3 regions of the Mangrovibacter sp. MFB070 genome follow, and region 2 is predicted to be linked to each of the others. Evidence: predicted binding sites of a transcription regulator. Region 2 holds the regulator's gene; each other region holds the start of a gene.

Region 1 (6,036 bases), 360 kb from region 2:
TGTGTGGCACATTATCGGGTGGTGAACAACAGCGTGTGCAACTGGCTCGTTGCCTGGCACAACTGTGGAATAATGGTGCGCCACAAGGCTGGTTGTTCCTTGATGAACCGACGTCAGCCCTGGATCTACGCCATCAGCAGCACCTGATGCGCCTGCTGAAAACCCTCACTTCGGGGGCGAACTTGCATGTTTTCACGGTACTTCACGACCTGAACCTGGCTGCGTTGTGGGCCAGCAGGGTGTTGTTGATGCACCAGGGGAAGCTGGTCGCAGAGGGGAAACCAGAGGCTGTTATTCAGGCACCAATAATTAACCGCTGGTATGGCGCAGAGGTCCTGGTGGGTGAACATCCAAAAGAAGGTGCTCCGCAGGTATTTCTGTGTTCTTGACATCCTCCCCGCCCTAAAGGACGGGGTTTTACGGCGCATCTGATAAGCACTGTGCATTCAGGGTGGCAGTGCAAGTTTATCAGCCACACCACCTGTTACTTCAGTGCAATACGCACCACGCTGTCTTTACCCGGTGTTGAGTTATCCTGGTTAAACGGTTGTTTGAGCGTAACATACAAGGTGTTGCCATCCGGTGATACCAACAGGCTGTTCGGATTGGTATCGAATGACCAACTGTGCTTCACTGCATAAGTTGTGGCATCCAGTTGCAATACCTTCTTCGTTTCGCGTTGGGAAATGTAGATTTCATTGCGCTGCGCATTGAATTTAATCCCCAGAGCATCACCCGGAATACGTTTAATTACCCGGCCAGTATGCTCATCAAAAACCAGCGTGGTTTTCCCCTGCGAATTATCGGTTACCAATAAACGCCCGGTAGCCGGGTCTTCCGCCATATTCAGGAAGAGATATTTGTTGCCATCGCCCGCTGTCCAGCGGTGCTCTATTTTGTGGGTTCGCGGGTTAATCACCAGAATCTCACCATCGCCGTTCGCTGCGTACACAACACCCATTGAAGGTGAGTAAAGCAAACCGGTTACCCACTTCCCGGCATGTTGAATAGTGCCAGCCAGTTTGAAAGTGCGGGTATCCACAATAGAAATAAAGCCCGGGTCCGCCACCCGGCTTACGTACAAATTATGCCCCTGCAATAGCAATTCGCGCGCGCCCGGCAAATCACCGTCTTTGTCTTTCTTCCCGCCTAAATTTAACCGCTGCAACACCTTACCGCTGCGGGCATCAACTTTAGAAATAGTGCCATCAAGGGAGTTAGAGGTATAGAAAACAGCACCTGCGTTATCAGCCACCATGCCAAAGTTTTTCAGGTCGGTATGTGTTTCCCCTTCCGTGGCAAGCGTAACCGGGTTCAGGCGATAGATAACGCCGCCATTAACATTTTTAAAGCTCTGAGCACTGGCAACATATAACGCATCAGCCACTGGCGAATAGGCCATTTCATATAAGCCATCGCCCACTTCGCGCTGAGTAACAACTTGCAGGTTTACTGGCTTAGCAGCCACTGTGGGCGTGGGAGCCGCAGTTTTTTCAGGCTGATGCTGGCAGGCAGCAAGGGCAAGGGTGGCGGCAACCAGCGTGGCAATACCGCTTTTGGGCAAACTGCAAAACGATTTCATTCCAGGCTCCATTAATCAATGCCCGGTACTATTTGGCCCCAGGCAATACAGGAAAAAAGAGAATGAGAATCATACGCGTTAAAAAGCGATTAGCAAATATCCGGAAAAACAGACAGGCACTGTGTAGTGACAAATAACCACAGACCATTCTTACCTTACAGCCAGGCAGAAAAAATAAAACTTTTATTTTTAAATCATATATTTAACCAACAACAATACCATTCAACCGCCCCGTTATTCCGATACAAAGAATTACATATTTATCGTTAATACCTCTACGAATAATAAAGAAAATGATTATCATTTATTTTCTCATAATGAGCCTGCTATGTGCTCACATACTCTGATGCAGCAAATCAAAAAGCTGCGCAGTGGCAATTTGCTTTTTGGACGGGGATATTATGTCTTTTAATCACAGGGAACCGGGAAAACCGGTTCTTCAACCCAGATACACGCTTTCTCTTCTCGCACTGGCAATTCATACACTGGTCAGCCCAACTCAGGCTATTGCGGCCGATGGCACCACAACCGACACAACCAGCAACGAACAAACCATGGTGGTGAATGCTACAACGAAGAAAGACACAGCTTCCCAGGAAAGCAAAGATTACCAGGTTAAAACCACTCGGGCTGGCACCAAACTGCTACTGACTCCGCGAGACGTTCCGCAGTCGCTCAGTGTGGTGACTCAGCAGCGCATGCAGGACCAGCAGTTGCAAACAGTTAATGACGTTCTGGGCAATACCACAGGTATCTCAGTTCAACAGGATGACAGCGAGCGCTCTTATTACTACTCCCGGGGTTTCCAAATCACGAATTTCACTTACGATGGCATTCCCACCAGCATGGGTGATGCCTGGAATTTTGGTGATGCCGCTTCCGATACCGCTATTTACGACCGCATTGAAGTGGTGCGCGGGGCAACCGGGCTGATGACCGGTGCTGGCAGCCCGGCGGCGTCAGTCAACATGGTGCGTAAACATGCCGACAGTAAAACATTCACCGGTAACCTCACCGCCAGCTATGGCAGTTGGAATAAACAACGTTATGTGGCTGATATCAGCACACCATTAAATGATTCCGGAACGATTCGTGGCCGTGTTATTGCGGGGTATCAGGATCAGGACAGTTGGCTGGATCGCTACCATAAAAACACTAAGTTTTTATATGGTGTTGTCGATGCAGACCTGAATGACAGCACCACGCTGTCTCTGGCGTGGGATTACCAGGATGCAGACACCCGGGATCCTTCCTGGGGTGGCAACCCCGTCTTCTACAGCAACAGCTCATTGACCCACTACCGGCGCAGCCTGAACTCTTCAGCAGACTGGACGTATTACCACACCACCGTTCGTAAAGTTTATGCCGACCTGACACATAACTTTGATAACGGGTGGTCCTTCCGCCTGAATGGCACCCATGCTGAAAATACCTTCAGTGATAAATTGCTGTATGTGGGTTACCTCTCCACTCCAAATGAGCAAACCGGGGAAGGTGCCGATGGTTTTGGCAGTATGGACCGGGGCAAACGAGAACAAACGTCTGTGGATGGTTATGCCAGTGGCCCATTCGAACTGTTCGGGCGGCAACACCAGCTAATGGCAGGCCTCACGTATAGCCGCCAGCATAATTCCACCTACAGCCGGGATGGGGTTACCGATGAAGACGCTTATGACATTGCAACCAGCGACATCGGTATTTTCAATAATAGCTGGAATGGCAACATCGCAGAACCGAACTGGAGCGACTGGTATGCAAACGCTAATGATGTCGTGCGGCAGAAATCCGCTTATACCGCAGCCCGCTTTTCACTGGCCGACCCGTTATCGCTGATTGTAGGGGCCCGCTACACCCAGTACAGCACTATTGGCAGTAGTGGTGATATGAAAAAGAACAACACCACGCCTTATGCCGGTGTGGTGTATGACATTAACGACACCTGGTCTGCTTACGCCAGCTATACCTCGATTTTTCAGCCGCAAACTTACCGTGACAGCAGTGGCCACTACCTGGCCCCGGTTACCGGGAAAAGTTACGAAACCGGGCTGAAATCCGCCTGGCTTGATGGCCGCCTGACTGCCACCATGGCTATTTTCCGCATTGAACAAAACAATGTCGGCCAGGAAGTCAGTGGCTCTTATGTGAATAACAGCAGTGAACAGGCTTATGTTGCCACGAAAGGCGCACGCAGCAAGGGCGCGGAATTTGAACTGAATGGGGCGCTTACCGATAACCTGCAAATGACGTTCGGCGCAACGCGTTATGTGGACAGGGATTCCGATGGCCGTTATAACCCGGATCAACCCCAAACCAGCTTCAAACTGTTCGCCAGCTACAATCTACCTGAACTTCCTGCCCTTACGCTGGGCGGCGGCGTCAACTGGCAAAACAGAGTATTCGACGATGTCAGCGCGCCAAATGGCACAACCAAACGCGTGTACCAGGGAAGCTACCCGCTGGCAAACCTGTTTGCCCGTTATCAGGTGACCAAACAAGTTTCTGTTCAGGGGAATATCAGCAACCTGTTTGACCGCAAATACTACGCGTATATGAACAACTATGTGTATGGTGAGCCACGTAACATGTCGGTCAGTGTCACCTGGCAGTTCTGAATATTCGCTTTTTAAATCACCACAGCCCTGCAGATTCAGGGCTGTGGTCTGCCAGATTGTTGCCGTACTTCCGGGGAACTGGACACCGTTTTTTGATGTTCTGCCCAAAACTCCCGCGAATATTTGTTGTTGACCCTCGCCTTTACGCAAGATAACAGCCAGACTTAAACCAAAGACGTAGTCTGCCCGGGCATTGTGCTTTACACTGCGCGCTGCGAAATTGAGTGAATAACGAGTAAGTAAGCGGTAATGACCATGAAAGGAACAATCACAACCTGGTTCCAGGACAAAGGTTTTGGGTTTATCAAAGATGAAAACGGCGATAACCGCTATTTTCATGTTATCAAGGTTTCCAACCCTGAACTGATTAAGAAAGATGCGGCGGTAACCTTTGAGCCAGGCACCAATAACAAAGGGTTATCAGCCTTTGCGGTGAAAGTGGCACCAGAAAGCAAACACCTGTATATCGCCGGTGAGCGCGTGAAACTCACGTCGATTAAGTCTTACCTGGTTTACAGTGAAGAAGAGCCTGCCGACACCCGGATTGATAAAGAAAACGCAGTGTTGTCTGTCGGCATACTGATGAACAGCATCAGGCCGAAATCGTCACAAAAAGCAGGAGAGATGCGTTCAGTGAAAAAACTGGCGATCACCACTTTCCAGGGAACTACGCTCATCTTCACAGAAGATGAAATAGACATTGATGCAACAGTGAAAATGCTCAAAGTCTGACGCGTTCAGTGCCGGGGCAGAAACACCTGCCCATGGCTTCTTCCCTGGCGTACTCCCCACGCGCCTGAACCTGCCTGCAGCTACTTCATCAGCACCTGAAATTGTGGGTTAAACTCGTCAAAAATTGGCAGGGCTGCCGCCCCAAGTGCTGCGGTGTCCATGCCCGACATCCCCATTTTCACCCGCATGCCATCCAGGTAGCGCCCGCGTACCGACTGGTAAAACGGTGGCAGGCGCGCCAGCACTTTCTCCAGCAATAGCGCTGGCATCATGCCGCCCACTACCACGGTCTGCGCATCAAAAATACACTCCAGCATATTAATCGCCTGGCGCAGAGGTGGCAGCGCTGTCTCTACCCAGCGGTCAAACAGTGCGCCATCTACGGCCAGTAAGTCATCGGGCAGCGCCTGGTAAGGGTCAAGGCCGCAAAATTCATACGCCGCCTGCAAAGAGACATAGCGCTCAAGGCAGCCATGGTTCCCGCAATAACAGGCCTTACCACCGGGCTGAACCACTATGTGCCCTACTTCCCCCGCATTATGCGCATGGCCCGAGTAAATATGGCCATCAGTAAAAATACCGGCTCCCAGGCCAGTACCAATATACAAGTAGATAAATGAACTGAGCTGGCGGGCCACGCCATGAAAACGCTCACCGATTGCCGCAACCGTGGCATCATTCTCCAGCGTCACAGGCAGGCCAGTCAGTTCAGAGAGCGTGGCGGCAACATCAACGTGCTGCCAGCCATTCAATGTTGTCGGCCCGGCAGAAGAAATCCCTTCCACACCAAATGGCCCGGGCATTACCACCCCGGCACCCAGCACTTTTTGCCAGTCCAGCTCCGGTAACGCTTTTATCTCATCAATAACCGCCATAATGCGCGCAAATGTGGCATCGGGTTGGGGCTTTTGCACCATAATAAGGCGGCGAAAATGAACTTCACCGGCCAGGTCCACCAGCACAATAATTAAAGTCTGGTGATCCAGATGGATCCCAACTGACCAGGCGCTGGCCGGGTTCAGGCTGACCGGAACCGCTGGTTGACCACGCCCGGTCACTTTGCGTGGCGCATGGCTGAGTAAAATTTCTGCCTGTTGTAGTTCCGCCACA
Region 2 (6,036 bases):
AGTGGGCACCCCAATGAAATCGCTTTTTCATCAAGCAATAAAGCTTACCAGGAAGACTGGCGGGGCGATAAGAGCGGCATCAGCCTGTATAAAGCGGCAGCAAAGTTTAAACACGGGCCGGTGTGGGCGCGCGCCGGGTATCTCCAGCCAACCGGGCAAACCTTGCTTGCTCCACACTGGAGCTTTATGCCGGGTACTTATCAGGGTGCAGAGGCTGGGGCTCAATTCGATTTCGCAGATGCCGGGGCACTCAGCTTCTCATATATGTGGAGCAATGAGTATAAATCGCCATGGCATATCGAGATGGATAAATTCTACCAGAATGACCGGCGAACCCGTGTTGACTACCTTCACTCCGTTGGCGCGAAATTTGATTTCAAAAATAATTTGGTGCTCGAAGCGGCTTTCGGCCAGGCCCAGGGGTATGTTGACCAGTACTTCGGTAAAACCAGTTACAAATTTGATGTGGCTGGCAGCCCGCTATCCACCAGCTATCAATTCTATGGTACGCGCGACAAGGTTTCCGGCGGTGGCGTCAATGATATTTATGACGGCATGGCATGGTTGCAGGCATTAACTTTTGGCTACCAGGTGGGCAAGGTAGATTTGCGCCTGGAAGGCACCTGGGTCAAAGCGGAAGGGCAGCAGGGCTATTTCCTGCAACGTATGACACCAACCTATGCTTCCTCCAACGGTCGCCTTGATATTTGGTGGGATAACCGCTCCGATTTTAACGCCAATGGCGAGAAGGCAGTATTTGTTGGGGCAATGTACGACCTGGTGAACTGGAATTTACCCGGCTGGTCCATTGGGGCGTCTTATGTTTATGCCTGGGATGCCAAACCTTCCAGCTTACCCACAACAGATGGCTACTACGATGCTGGTTATCGCCTGAAAGAGTCTGCTTATAGCCTGGATGCTGCATATACCATTCAGAGCGGGCGGGCACAAGGTACGCTGTTCAAACTTCATTTCACCCAATACGACAACCACTCTGATATCCCGAGCTATGGCGGCGGGTACGGCAATATTTTCCAGGATGAGCGGGATGTGAAATTTATGGTGATTGCCCCTTTCACTGTTTTCTAAAGCAACCTGAGGCTGTTCAGGTTTCCGTCGGGTAATTTTTGGCACTGCTGGGGATTCGCGAAGCCAGCAGGCGCAACTCAGAGGATGAAAAATGAAACGTTTAAATAAATCTGCCCTGGCTGCTCTGGTATTCGGAATGCTGTCAGGCCAGGCGGGTGCCGACCAGAAAACGGTCGGGCAATTAAGTGAGTTTGGCGTCAAATACCAGGTTCTGGACAACCATGCGGCATTAAATGGTGTGGATTGCGCTGCGCTGGGGGCTGACTGGGCATCCTGCAACAAAGCGGTTATTACACTGACCAACCACAGTCACCGGGCCGTGACATCACATGACTGGGCCATATATTTCCCCAGCATTCGCCAGATCCTGCGTACGGATAACCCGGCATTCACTATCACACATGTTACTGGCGACCTGCATAAGCTTGAACCAACAGAGAAATTTACTGGTTTTGCCGCCGGGCAATCTGTTGATATTCCCATTGTGAATGAATACTGGCAGTTATTTATGACCGATGTCATCCCGCGTTGGTATGTCACCGCTCCCGGCGCACAACCTCAGGTTATCGCCAGTACCGATACCGAGGATTTAACTCAGTTCGTGGCACCAATTGGTGACAACTGGAAACGCACACCGGATGACAACAACATTTTAATGACGGCTGATACCCGTTTTGAAAAAAACAGTGATGTATCACGGCTTGCTGCACAGTCTCTGCGTGGTGCCATTATTCCAACCCCCAAACAGATTAAAGTGCATAAGAAAGATGCTGTTCTGAGTAATGGCGTGGCACTCGACCTGGCTGTTTTGTTGCGGCCATCTGCTGAGGTGATTGAGGCGCGCTTTAAGCAGTTGGGTATCAAAACCGGCAGTGGTTACCCGGTGCGCACATCGATTGCACCGAAAACCTTTACTGGCGACGATGCCCGTAGCGGTGCCTACCGGCTTACTATTAAAGAAGGTGAAGCGGTGGTCACCGGGTTTGATCAAACTGGGGTCTTTTATGGATTACAGTCAATTTTATCGCTGGTGCCGGTAAGTGGTGCGAAAACGATTGCAACTCTGGATGCCAGTGATGCACCGCGCTTTGATTACCGCGGCATGTTCATTGATGTTGGGCGTAATTTCCACTCTAAAGCTGCTATTTTACGCGCGCTTGATCAAATGGCAGCTTATAAGCTGAATAAATTCCACTTTCATCTGAGCGATGATGAGGGCTGGCGTATTGAAATCCCCGGCTTGCCGGAACTGACTGAAGTGGGCGGGAAGCGTTGCCATGATTTAACTGAAAGACAGTGTTTGTTACCACAATTAGGATCAGGCCCGGACAGTAACAATAATGGCAGCGGTTATTTTACTCGGGCGGATTACATTGAAATACTCAAATACGCTAAAGCCCGCCATATTGAGGTGATTCCGGAAATTGATATGCCAGCGCATGCCCGGGCTGCTGTAGTGTCAATGGAAGCACGTTATGACAGGCTGATGAAAGAGGGTAAGCCTGATGCAGCGAATGAATACCGTTTGCTCGACCCGACCGATACATCGCGTACCACGACGGTTCAGTTCTATGACAAGGCCAGTTATCTGAACCCGTGCCTGGATTCATCTCGCCGCTTTGTTGATAAAGTAATGAGTGAAATTCTCCAGATGCATAAAGAAGCCGGTTTGCCGCTGGCAACCTGGCATTTTGGCGCAGATGAAGCGAAAAATATCTACCTGGGGGCCGGGTACACGGATAAAGCCAGCCCGGAGGCAGGAAAAGGGCAGGTGGATATGAGCCAGCAAGATAAACCCTGGGCGAAATCCGAAGTGTGCCAGGCGCTGGTGGCATCTGGCGCAGTTGAAGATATGGCGCATTTGCCAAGCTGGTTTGCGGTAGAAGTGAGTAAACTGGTTGATGCCCATGGCATTGAGAAAATGCAGGCCTGGCAAGATGGCCTGAGAGATGCGTCAGGCGCGTCGGCCTTTGCAACTAAACGCACCGGGATTAACTCCTGGGATACCCTGTACTGGGGTGGTTCAGATGCGGTGAGTGACTGGGCCAATAAAGGCTATGAAGTCACGATTTCCAACCCGGATTATGTTTACTTTGACTTCCCGTATGAAGTAGACCCAATGGAGCCGGGCTATTACTGGGGAACCCGGTTTACCGATGAACGTAAAGTGTTTAGCTTCGCACCAGATAACTTGCCGCAAAATGCAGAAACTTCGGTAGACCGTGATGGCAATGCGTTCAGTGCCGGTTCGGCGAAGTTATGGCCCGGGGCTCATGGTTTGTCGGCGCAAGTCTGGAGTGAAGTTGTTCGCACTGACGAAGAAATGGAATACCGTTTATTCCCGCGTATTATTTCAGTAGCGGAGCGTGCCTGGCACAAGGCTTCCTGGGAACAGGACTGGCAGCCCGGGCGGGAGTATAAAGGCGGAGAAACCCACTATGTCGATACGGCTGCTTTGGCAAAAGACTGGCAGCGGTTTGCCAATGTGTTAGGCCAGCGTGAGTTGGCGAAACTGGATGCCGCCGGTATTGCCTGGCGTGTTCCGGTACCTGGTGCCCGGATTGTTGACGGGAAACTGGCCACTAATGTCAGCCTGCCAGGGCTCAGGGTTGAATACTCCGTTGATGGCGGGGAGCAGTGGCAGGTTTGGCGGGATGACGCCCGGCCGGTTGTCAGTGGTAACGTACAGGTGCGTGCTGTGAGCCCGGATGGCAACCGAACCAGCAGGGTGGTGATTGTTGAGTGACACGGGTTTGCTTGCGGGGCAGGAGTGCCCTGCAAGCGGCGCGGCATAAGGCCAAAACAGATAAAAAAAAGCCAGGTTCTAAACCTGGCTTTTTTTTGGGGTCACATTGCACCGGCTTACGGGTACACCCGATTATTTGGTGCCTTCGTGCGCATTTTCATCATCACGGCAATCGCCTTCAGCACAATGACCATAAAGGTACAGGCTGTGGTTTGTCAGGCGGATACCATGGCTGGAAGCAATTTCACGCTGGCGAGCTTCAATCGAATCATCGCTGAACTCGATAACTTTACCGCAGTCAAGGCAAATCAGGTGGTCATGATGGTGCTGCTGCGTGAGTTCGAAAACGGATTTACCACCTTCGAAGTTATGGCGTGTAACGATTCCGGCGTCATCAAATTGGTTGAGCACGCGATACACGGTAGCAAGACCAATCTCCTCTCCCATGTCAATCAGTCGCTTGTATAAATCTTCCGCGCTGACATGGTGATTGTCCGGCTCCTGCAACACTTCCAGGATTTTTAACCGGGGAAGCGTGACTTTCAGGCCTGCCTTCTTTAATGCGGTGTTGTTGTCAGTCATGCGGAATATGTCCTGTTGCTTGCAAAGTGCCCGTGAATGGGCGTACGACGTAATACGCTAAAGTTAATGCGTCTCATTATAGGTTTGACACTCCCTAAAGAAAACCGCAAGTCTCCAGCAAAATTGAAAAATAATAATCTGACAGCACTGGCAAATTTACCAAAAATACATGCTGTCAACTGGATCATTGTACAGCGCTAACGCGAAAAAGTTAAAAAAATGTAGCAATTATTTTTATCGGTTTTACCTATCAATCCGGCGCAATATAATTGCGCCGGTGAACTATCAGGCATTAATAATGCTATCGAGCTGCATTTCTTCGGAAACTTGCTTAACCCATTTTTCAACACGTTCAGCTGTCAGCTCAGGCTGACGGTCTTCATCGATAGCCAGGCCGACAAAATGGTCGTCATCCGCCAAACCTTTCGACGCTTCAAAATGATACCCGGCAGTTGGCCAGTGACCGACGATAACCGCACCACGTGGTTCGACGATGTCGCGCATTGTGCCGAGTGCGTCACAAAAATATTCGGCGTAATCTTCCTGATCACCACAACCGAACAGGGCTACCAATTTACCCGTAAAATCAATTTCTTCCAGTGTAGGGAAAAAATCATCCCAGTCACACTGTGCTTCACCGTAATACCAGGTTGGGATACCAAGCAGCAGAATATCGAAGGCTTCAATGTCTTCTTTGCTGCTCTTGGCTATGTCGTGCACTTCAGCAACATCTTTACCAAGCTGTTTTTGAATGATTTTTGCAATGTTTTCAGTGTTGCCGGTGTCGCTGCCGAAAAAAATGCCTACGATCGCCATGAGTTTAATAACCTCTTGAAACTTAATGTTATGGTGGCGTGAGTTTGTCCACAGATAAGGCAATGATAGCAGAACAGCTTCCAGTGCGGAAACAGCTATCATTACCGGGTGCACACACTGCTACATGAAAAGGAAAAACTGCCGGGAATGCGTGGATTATATATGACCTGGTTTTGTGTTATCTAACTGAGCCATCAGCATCTCTTCAATAAGTTCGCTACGGCTCATGTTTCGCACCTGCGCCAGCTCATTCAGCGCATCTACCGCATCGGCATTCAGTTTTAATTCCACACGCTTAAGCCCACGAACCTTATCGCGTTTAAGCTGGTTGCGTTTGTTAATACGCAATTGTTCGTGACGTGACAGTGGATTTGTTTTCGGGCGACCCGGACGGCGTTCATCCGCGAACAGATCTAATGTCGTACGGTCCGTTTGTTCTTTTGCCATGATTAGAATAGTGAGGAAAACAGGTGGCTTGAGCAACGTGCTCGGGCGCATTACAGCGCGCCATGATACATCAGGCTACATGACGCGCCAACGCGAAAGCCACATTTGCCAGCCAGTCGGCGGCTTTTTAATCAGTTTTCGTCCGAAGGGCTAAGAAAACGGCGAATCGCGCGAATGACTGCCTCTGGTTTTTCTGCATGAACCCAATGACCTGCACCTGCAACGACCCAGGCTTTGGCACAGGGGAATTGAGCAAGCAGTGTTTCACGATACTGTTCCTGAATATAAGGCGACAGCCCGCCGCTGATAAAGAGTGCCGGATGCGGCCATGGTGTGACGGTTTCCCATCCAACAAT
Region 3 (6,036 bases), on a different contig from region 2:
CCTGTGGCGTAATGCCCATCTGGCCTCCACCGTGGTACCAGGTAAGGAAGAAGAAGGCGCGAAATTCCGTGACTATTTTGCTCATCATGAAGCCATCTCTGGCGTGCCTTCACACCGTGCTCTGGCCATGTTCCGTGGCCGTAACGAAGGCGTGCTTCAGTTAGCCGTTAACCCGGACCCTCAGTTTGATGAGCCTCCCAAAGAAAGTTACTGCGAACAACTGATTATTGACCACCTTGGGCTACGCCTGAACAACGCACCGGCAGATAACTGGCGGCGTGCGGTCATTTCCTGGACCTGGCGTATCAAAGTACTGATGCACCTGGAAACAGAGCTGATGTCCACCCTGCGGGAACGCGCAGAAGATGAAGCAATCAATGTCTTTGCCCGTAACCTGCATGATTTGCTGATGGCTGCGCCTGCAGGAATGCGAGCCACTATGGGCCTGGATCCGGGGTTGCGTACCGGGGTTAAAGTTGCCGTAGTGGACGCCACCGGGAAACTGGTTGCTACCGATACCATTTACCCACATACCGGGCAGGCAGCCAAAGCAGCAGTTGTACTGGCCGCACTGTGTGAAAAACACCAGGTCGAACTGGTCGCGATTGGTAACGGTACAGCCTCACGCGAAACAGAACGTTTCTGGCTGGACGTGCTAAAACAATATCCCCACCTTAAAGCACAGAAAGTGATTGTCAGTGAAGCCGGGGCATCGGTCTATTCCGCTTCAGAACTGGCGGCACAAGAATTTCCATCACTCGATGTTTCTTTGCGTGGCGCGGTCTCCATTGCCCGCCGCCTGCAGGACCCACTTTCAGAACTGGTGAAAATAGACCCGAAATCCATCGGTGTGGGCCAGTACCAGCACGATGTCAGCCAAAACCAACTGGCGAAAAAACTCGATGCCGTCGTTGAAGACTGTGTAAACGCCGTCGGTGTGGATCTTAATACTGCGTCCGTACCGTTATTAACCCGCGTAGCAGGCCTGACCCGCATGATGGCGCAAAATATTGTCGACTGGCGCGACCAGAATGGCCAGTTCCAGAACCGCCAGCAACTGCTGAAAGTTAGCCGTCTGGGGCCAAAAGCTTTTGAACAGTGTGCCGGTTTTTTGCGTATCAACCACGGGGACAACCCGCTGGATGCATCAACCGTTCACCCTGAAGCCTACCCTATAGTTGAGCGTATTCTTGCCGCAACCCACAAAGCCTTGCGGGATTTGATGGGTGATGACAGTGCGCTGCGTAACCTGAAAGCGGTCGACTTCACTGATGAGCGTTTCGGTGTACCAACCGTTACAGACATTATCAAAGAGCTGGAAAAACCTGGCCGTGACCCACGCCCTGAGTTTAAAACAGCTCAGTTTGCTGACGGAGTAGAAACACTCAATGACCTCCAGCCCGGCATGGTCCTGGAAGGTGCGGTTACCAACGTCACTAACTTCGGCGCATTCGTGGATATTGGCGTACACCAGGATGGCCTGGTGCACATCTCTTCTTTGGCTGATAAATTTGTTGAAGACCCACACAAGGTGGTGAAAACCGGTGATATCGTCAAAGTAAAAGTGATGGAAGTGGATCTGGCCCGCAAGCGCATTGCGTTATCCATGCGTCTTGATGAACAGCCCGGGGAAAGCCAGCCACGCAAGGCACAAGGTAACGACACGCGCCAGCGCCCTCAACAACAACCGCGCCAGCGTGAAGCAAGCACTTCAGGTAACAGTGCCATGAGCGATGCACTGGCTGCTGCATTTGGTAAAAAGCGTTAAGCTGTGATGTGGAAATTGCCAGTCTGGTCTATCCAGGCTGGCAAAAAATATAAAAAAATTCGCTTTACCACTTTTAATTTGCACCCGTTCACGTTGTAACAAAGCTACTGCAGCCATACTGAAATAGTTGAGTAAAATTCGCAGGTTCCGGAAAATCACGCCCATAAAAAAGTTAATTATTAGCGAGCTAATTTTTAGCAAATAATTATTTTTTAATATAAATAAAAAACACTCCACCAAAATATTTAAAATACCACCTTTAATTTAACAAAATTAACCATTTGTAGTTATTTGAAATACCCTGCCTCTCATGCTAAATACCATCTTTATGACACAGGTTAATCTTAGTACGAATAAAGTGTGAAATAAGATTCATTTGCGTTAAAGCGAGTTGATTACGAAAACCATTCTCATTATCATTGTATTACTTGTTTTATTCTGCTTTATTTTTCTGGCGAGGCTCCTCTGAATCTTATTCAGGCTGTTCTCTTGGTAAACGTTCATTTGTAAGTTCTGGCAGGCGGGCATTATGCAATTCTTACCATCCAGCTCATGGAAAATCATTGGGTTCTCCGGGGAAATCAGCCCGGCATACCGCCAAAAGTTACTTTCTTTGGGTATGCTGCCGGGTTCGTCATTCAATGTGGTGCGTGTGGCACCACTGGGCGACCCTATTCATATTGAAACCCGTCGCGTTAACCTGGTCGTGCGTAAAAAAGACCTGGCGCTATTAAATGTCGAGGAAATACGCTGAGTTACTCAGTTATTTCATCATGGCAATGCAAGTAAGTGGGTCATAAAATGAAAACAATTACTGTTGGTTTAATTGGTAACCCCAATTCTGGGAAAACAACATTATTCAACCAATTAACAGGCGCCCGCCAGCGTGTAGGGAATTGGGCAGGTGTAACGGTTGAACGTAAAGAAGGGCAATTTGCGACGCCTGAACACCAGGTCACACTTGTCGACCTGCCTGGCACCTATTCCCTGACCACTATTTCTGCACAAACCTCCCTCGATGAACAAATTGCCTGCCACTATATTCTGAGCGGTGATGCGGATTTACTGATTAACGTCGTTGACGCCAGCAATCTTGAACGCAATCTGTATTTAACATTGCAGCTTCTTGAACTCGGCATTCCCTGTGTTGTTGCCCTGAACATGCTGGACATTGCAGAGAAACAGCACCTGCGCATTGATATTGATGCGCTCTCTGCCCGGCTTGGCTGCCCGGTCGTGCCACTGGTTTCTACTCGTGGGCGGGGTATCGACAGCCTGAAACGCGCTCTGGACATTCACCAGAAAAACAGCGAGCAAGAGTTCGTTCATTACCCACAGCCCATTATCGACAGCGCCCTGCAACTGGCTGAATCCATGCCTGGTACATTACCGGCTGGCCACCGCCGTTGGTTGGGCATACAAATGCTGGAAGGGGATATTTACAGCCTTGCTTACGCCGGGGATGCGGCAGACAAACTGGATGCAGTAAAAGCCGGGCTGAGTGAAAAAATTGATGACCCGGCGTTATACATTGCTGACGCGCGTTATCAGACTATCGCCACCATTTGTGAATCAGTCAGTAACAGTATTACGGTTGAGCCAAACAAGCTCACCGCGCAAGTAGATAAAATAGTGCTGAACCGCTTCCTCGGTTTACCGATTTTTCTGTTTGTCATGTACCTGATGTTTCTGCTGGCCATTAACATTGGAGGTGCACTGCAACCGATTTTTGATGCGGGTTCCGTCGCTATCTTTATCCATGGCCTGCAGTGGGTTGGCGCAACGTTACATTTCCCGGACTGGCTGACGTTACTGCTTGCCCAGGGTATTGGCGGTGGGATCAACACTGTATTACCTCTGGTACCGCAAATCGGCATGATGTACCTGTTTCTCTCTTTCCTTGAAGACTCAGGTTATATGGCTCGTGCAGCCTTTGTGATGGACCGCCTGATGCAATCTCTGGGGTTACCTGGTAAGTCATTTGTCCCGCTGATTGTTGGTTTTGGTTGTAACGTACCCTCAGTGATGGGTTCACGTACCCTTGACGCTCCCCGTGAACGTCTGACGACCATCATGATGGCGCCATTTATGTCCTGCGGCGCACGCCTGGCTATTTTCGCCGTTTTCTCCGCAGCATTCTTTGGGCAGCAAGGAGCATTGATTGTTTTCTCGCTCTATCTGCTGGGTATTGTAATGGCAATACTTACCGGCCTGATGCTGAAGCACACGATTATGCGCGGTGAAGCAACCCCCTTTGTTATGGAGTTGCCGGTTTACCACGTTCCTCACCTGAAAAGTCTGTTAATTCAAACCTGGCAACGCCTGAAAGGGTTCGTGATCCGGGCCGGTAAAGTGATTGTGCTGGTGAGTATTTTTATCGGCGCACTGAACAGCTTCACGCTCAGCGGGAAAGCGGCAGATAACATTAACGATTCGGCGCTGGCATCCGTCAGCCGCGTTCTGACTCCGCTTTTACAACCCATTGGGGTTCACGAGGATAACTGGCAGGCAACGGTCGGGCTGTTTACTGGTGCCATGGCGAAAGAAGTGGTCGTGGGTACACTCAATACGTTGTATACCGCTGAAGATATTCACAATGAAGCGTTTGATCCGGCTACTTTCAACTTACTGGGTGAACTTCAGGGCGCGCTTGGTGATACCTGGAGCAGCCTGAAAGACACATTCAGCCTGAGCGTACTGGCTAACCCCATTGAAGCCAGTAAAGGTGATGGCGAAATGGCGACTGGTGCTATGGGTGTCATGAGCAGCAAGTTTGGCAGCGAGGCTGCGGCATACAGCTACTTAATCTTTGTTTTGCTGTACATCCCTTGTATCTCCGTGATGGGCGCCGTCGCCCGTGAAGCGGGCCGCGGATGGATGACGTTTTCCATTCTGTGGGGGCTGAACATTGCTTACTCGCTGGCTACGGTGTATTACCAGGCCGTCTCTTTCCGCAGCCATCCTCAATACAGCCTGGTCTGTATTCTGGCCGTGGTGCTGTTCAATGTGGTGCTGTTGGGTGCTTTACGCCGTGCGCGTAGCCGGGTGGAAGTACACCTGGTTGCAAAACCACGCAGTGTCGCTTCCTGTTGCCAGTCTGCTGGCGCCAGTGACTGCCACTAATACACTGCAAGAGGCAATTAAGTGATGGCAAGTCTGATTGAGATACGCGATTTACTGGCGCTGCGCGGCACCATGGATGCCACGCAACTCAGCCAGCAACTTGCCACACCGCTTCCTCTGGTCAACGCTATGCTGGCCCGCCTGGAAGCGATGGGCAAAGCACAGCGCCGCACAGAAGATGCCAGCGAGTGCCTGAGCGGGGGGTGCAAGAGTTGCCCGGAAGGCAAAGCCTGCCTGAGAGAAGTGTGGAGCCTCAGCCAGCCTGTTTAAAGCATAACCCGGTGAACAGCATCAGCGGGTTTGCCGGGCTTGATCCCAGTTACAGGCGCAACCCGCTGGTCAACGCCAGTAATTGCTCGCAGAACAAATCGGGGTGAGAAATAAATGGCGCATGTGCGGCTTTAGGGAATACAACCGAAGCACTGCGCTGCCAGCGGCTGTCCAGAATCTGTGCTGTTTTGCGCGGCACCAGCCCATCCAGGTAACCATAGAGCCGCCAGAACGGCACCGGCAGGTTGTCCAGCGCTTCGCGCAAATCCACCTGTTCCAGAATAGCCAGCCCGCCATTGAGAACTTCTGGTGTCGGGAACGGCTGCGACAGCACCACTTCTTTGAGCGCCCGCGCATCCTGCCTCGCACTCTCTGTACCCAATGTTTGCAATGCCAGAAAACGCTCAACGGTTCGCCGGAAATCCTCACTTAGTTGCTGCTGAAACCCCTGCAGCACTGAACCTTTAATACCCGGCCACCCTTCATGTTCATTCGCCTGAAAACAAGGCGATGAGGCAACTGTAACCAGTGCATCAACCCGGGAGGGTGCAACCAGTGCGACCTGGCTGGCAACCAGCCCGCCAAGGCTCCAGCCAAGCCATACTGCGCGTTCAGGGGCCTGTTGCATAACCACAGCAGCCATGTCCTCCAGAGGCATCGCACCATAGCCCTGGCTACGCCCAAACCCCGGTAAGTCTACCAGGTGCAGGGTGAAATGCGGGCTAAGCTGGGCGGTAATGCCTTGCCAGACAGCCGCATTCAATCCCCATCCGTGCAACAGCACAAGATGCGTTTTCCCTTCACCACATGTTTGCCACCACAAATCCGTCATCGGTTATAGTTCTCTGATTTATCCAGCAAGGAGGCTGTATGCT

Evidence for each region. Region 2 encodes Fur, which represses iron uptake genes when iron is present. Its sites were predicted from a motif close to ATAATAATGAGAACNACTATCAA; they were not measured.
Region 1: the regulator Fur is predicted to act here: its motif matches at 1,864-1,886, upstream of fhuE (ferric-rhodotorulic acid/ferric-coprogen receptor FhuE).
Region 3: the regulator Fur is predicted to act here: its motif matches at 2,166-2,188, upstream of feoA (ferrous iron transporter A).

The regions. Positions count from the first base shown of each region.
Region 1 is NZ_JJMI01000025.1:516,173-522,208, forward strand. Features, by position in the region: gene DT73_RS14590 (heme ABC transporter ATP-binding protein) at 1-389, shown strand, start outside; gene DT73_RS14595 (YncE family protein) at 485-1,582, opposite strand; gene fhuE (ferric-rhodotorulic acid/ferric-coprogen receptor FhuE) at 1,984-4,194, shown strand; gene DT73_RS14605 (cold-shock protein) at 4,444-4,926, shown strand; gene DT73_RS14610 (ROK family transcriptional regulator) at 5,007-6,036, opposite strand, start outside.
Region 2 is NZ_JJMI01000025.1:151,413-157,448, reverse strand. Features, by position in the region: gene DT73_RS12910 (OprD family outer membrane porin) at 1-1,089, shown strand, start outside; gene DT73_RS12905 (beta-N-acetylhexosaminidase) at 1,181-3,835, shown strand; gene fur (ferric iron uptake transcriptional regulator) at 3,968-4,417, opposite strand; gene fldA (flavodoxin FldA) at 4,703-5,233, opposite strand; gene ybfE (LexA regulated protein) at 5,390-5,680, opposite strand; gene ybfF (esterase) at 5,812-6,036, opposite strand, start outside.
Region 3 is NZ_JJMI01000028.1:51,008-57,043, forward strand. Features, by position in the region: gene DT73_RS15645 (Tex family protein) at 1-1,768, shown strand, start outside; gene feoA (ferrous iron transporter A) at 2,298-2,522, shown strand; gene feoB (Fe(2+) transporter permease subunit FeoB) at 2,570-4,891, shown strand; gene feoC ([Fe-S]-dependent transcriptional repressor FeoC) at 4,916-5,161, shown strand; gene bioH (pimeloyl-ACP methyl ester esterase BioH) at 5,211-5,993, opposite strand; gene gntX (DNA utilization protein GntX) at 6,032-6,036, shown strand, end outside.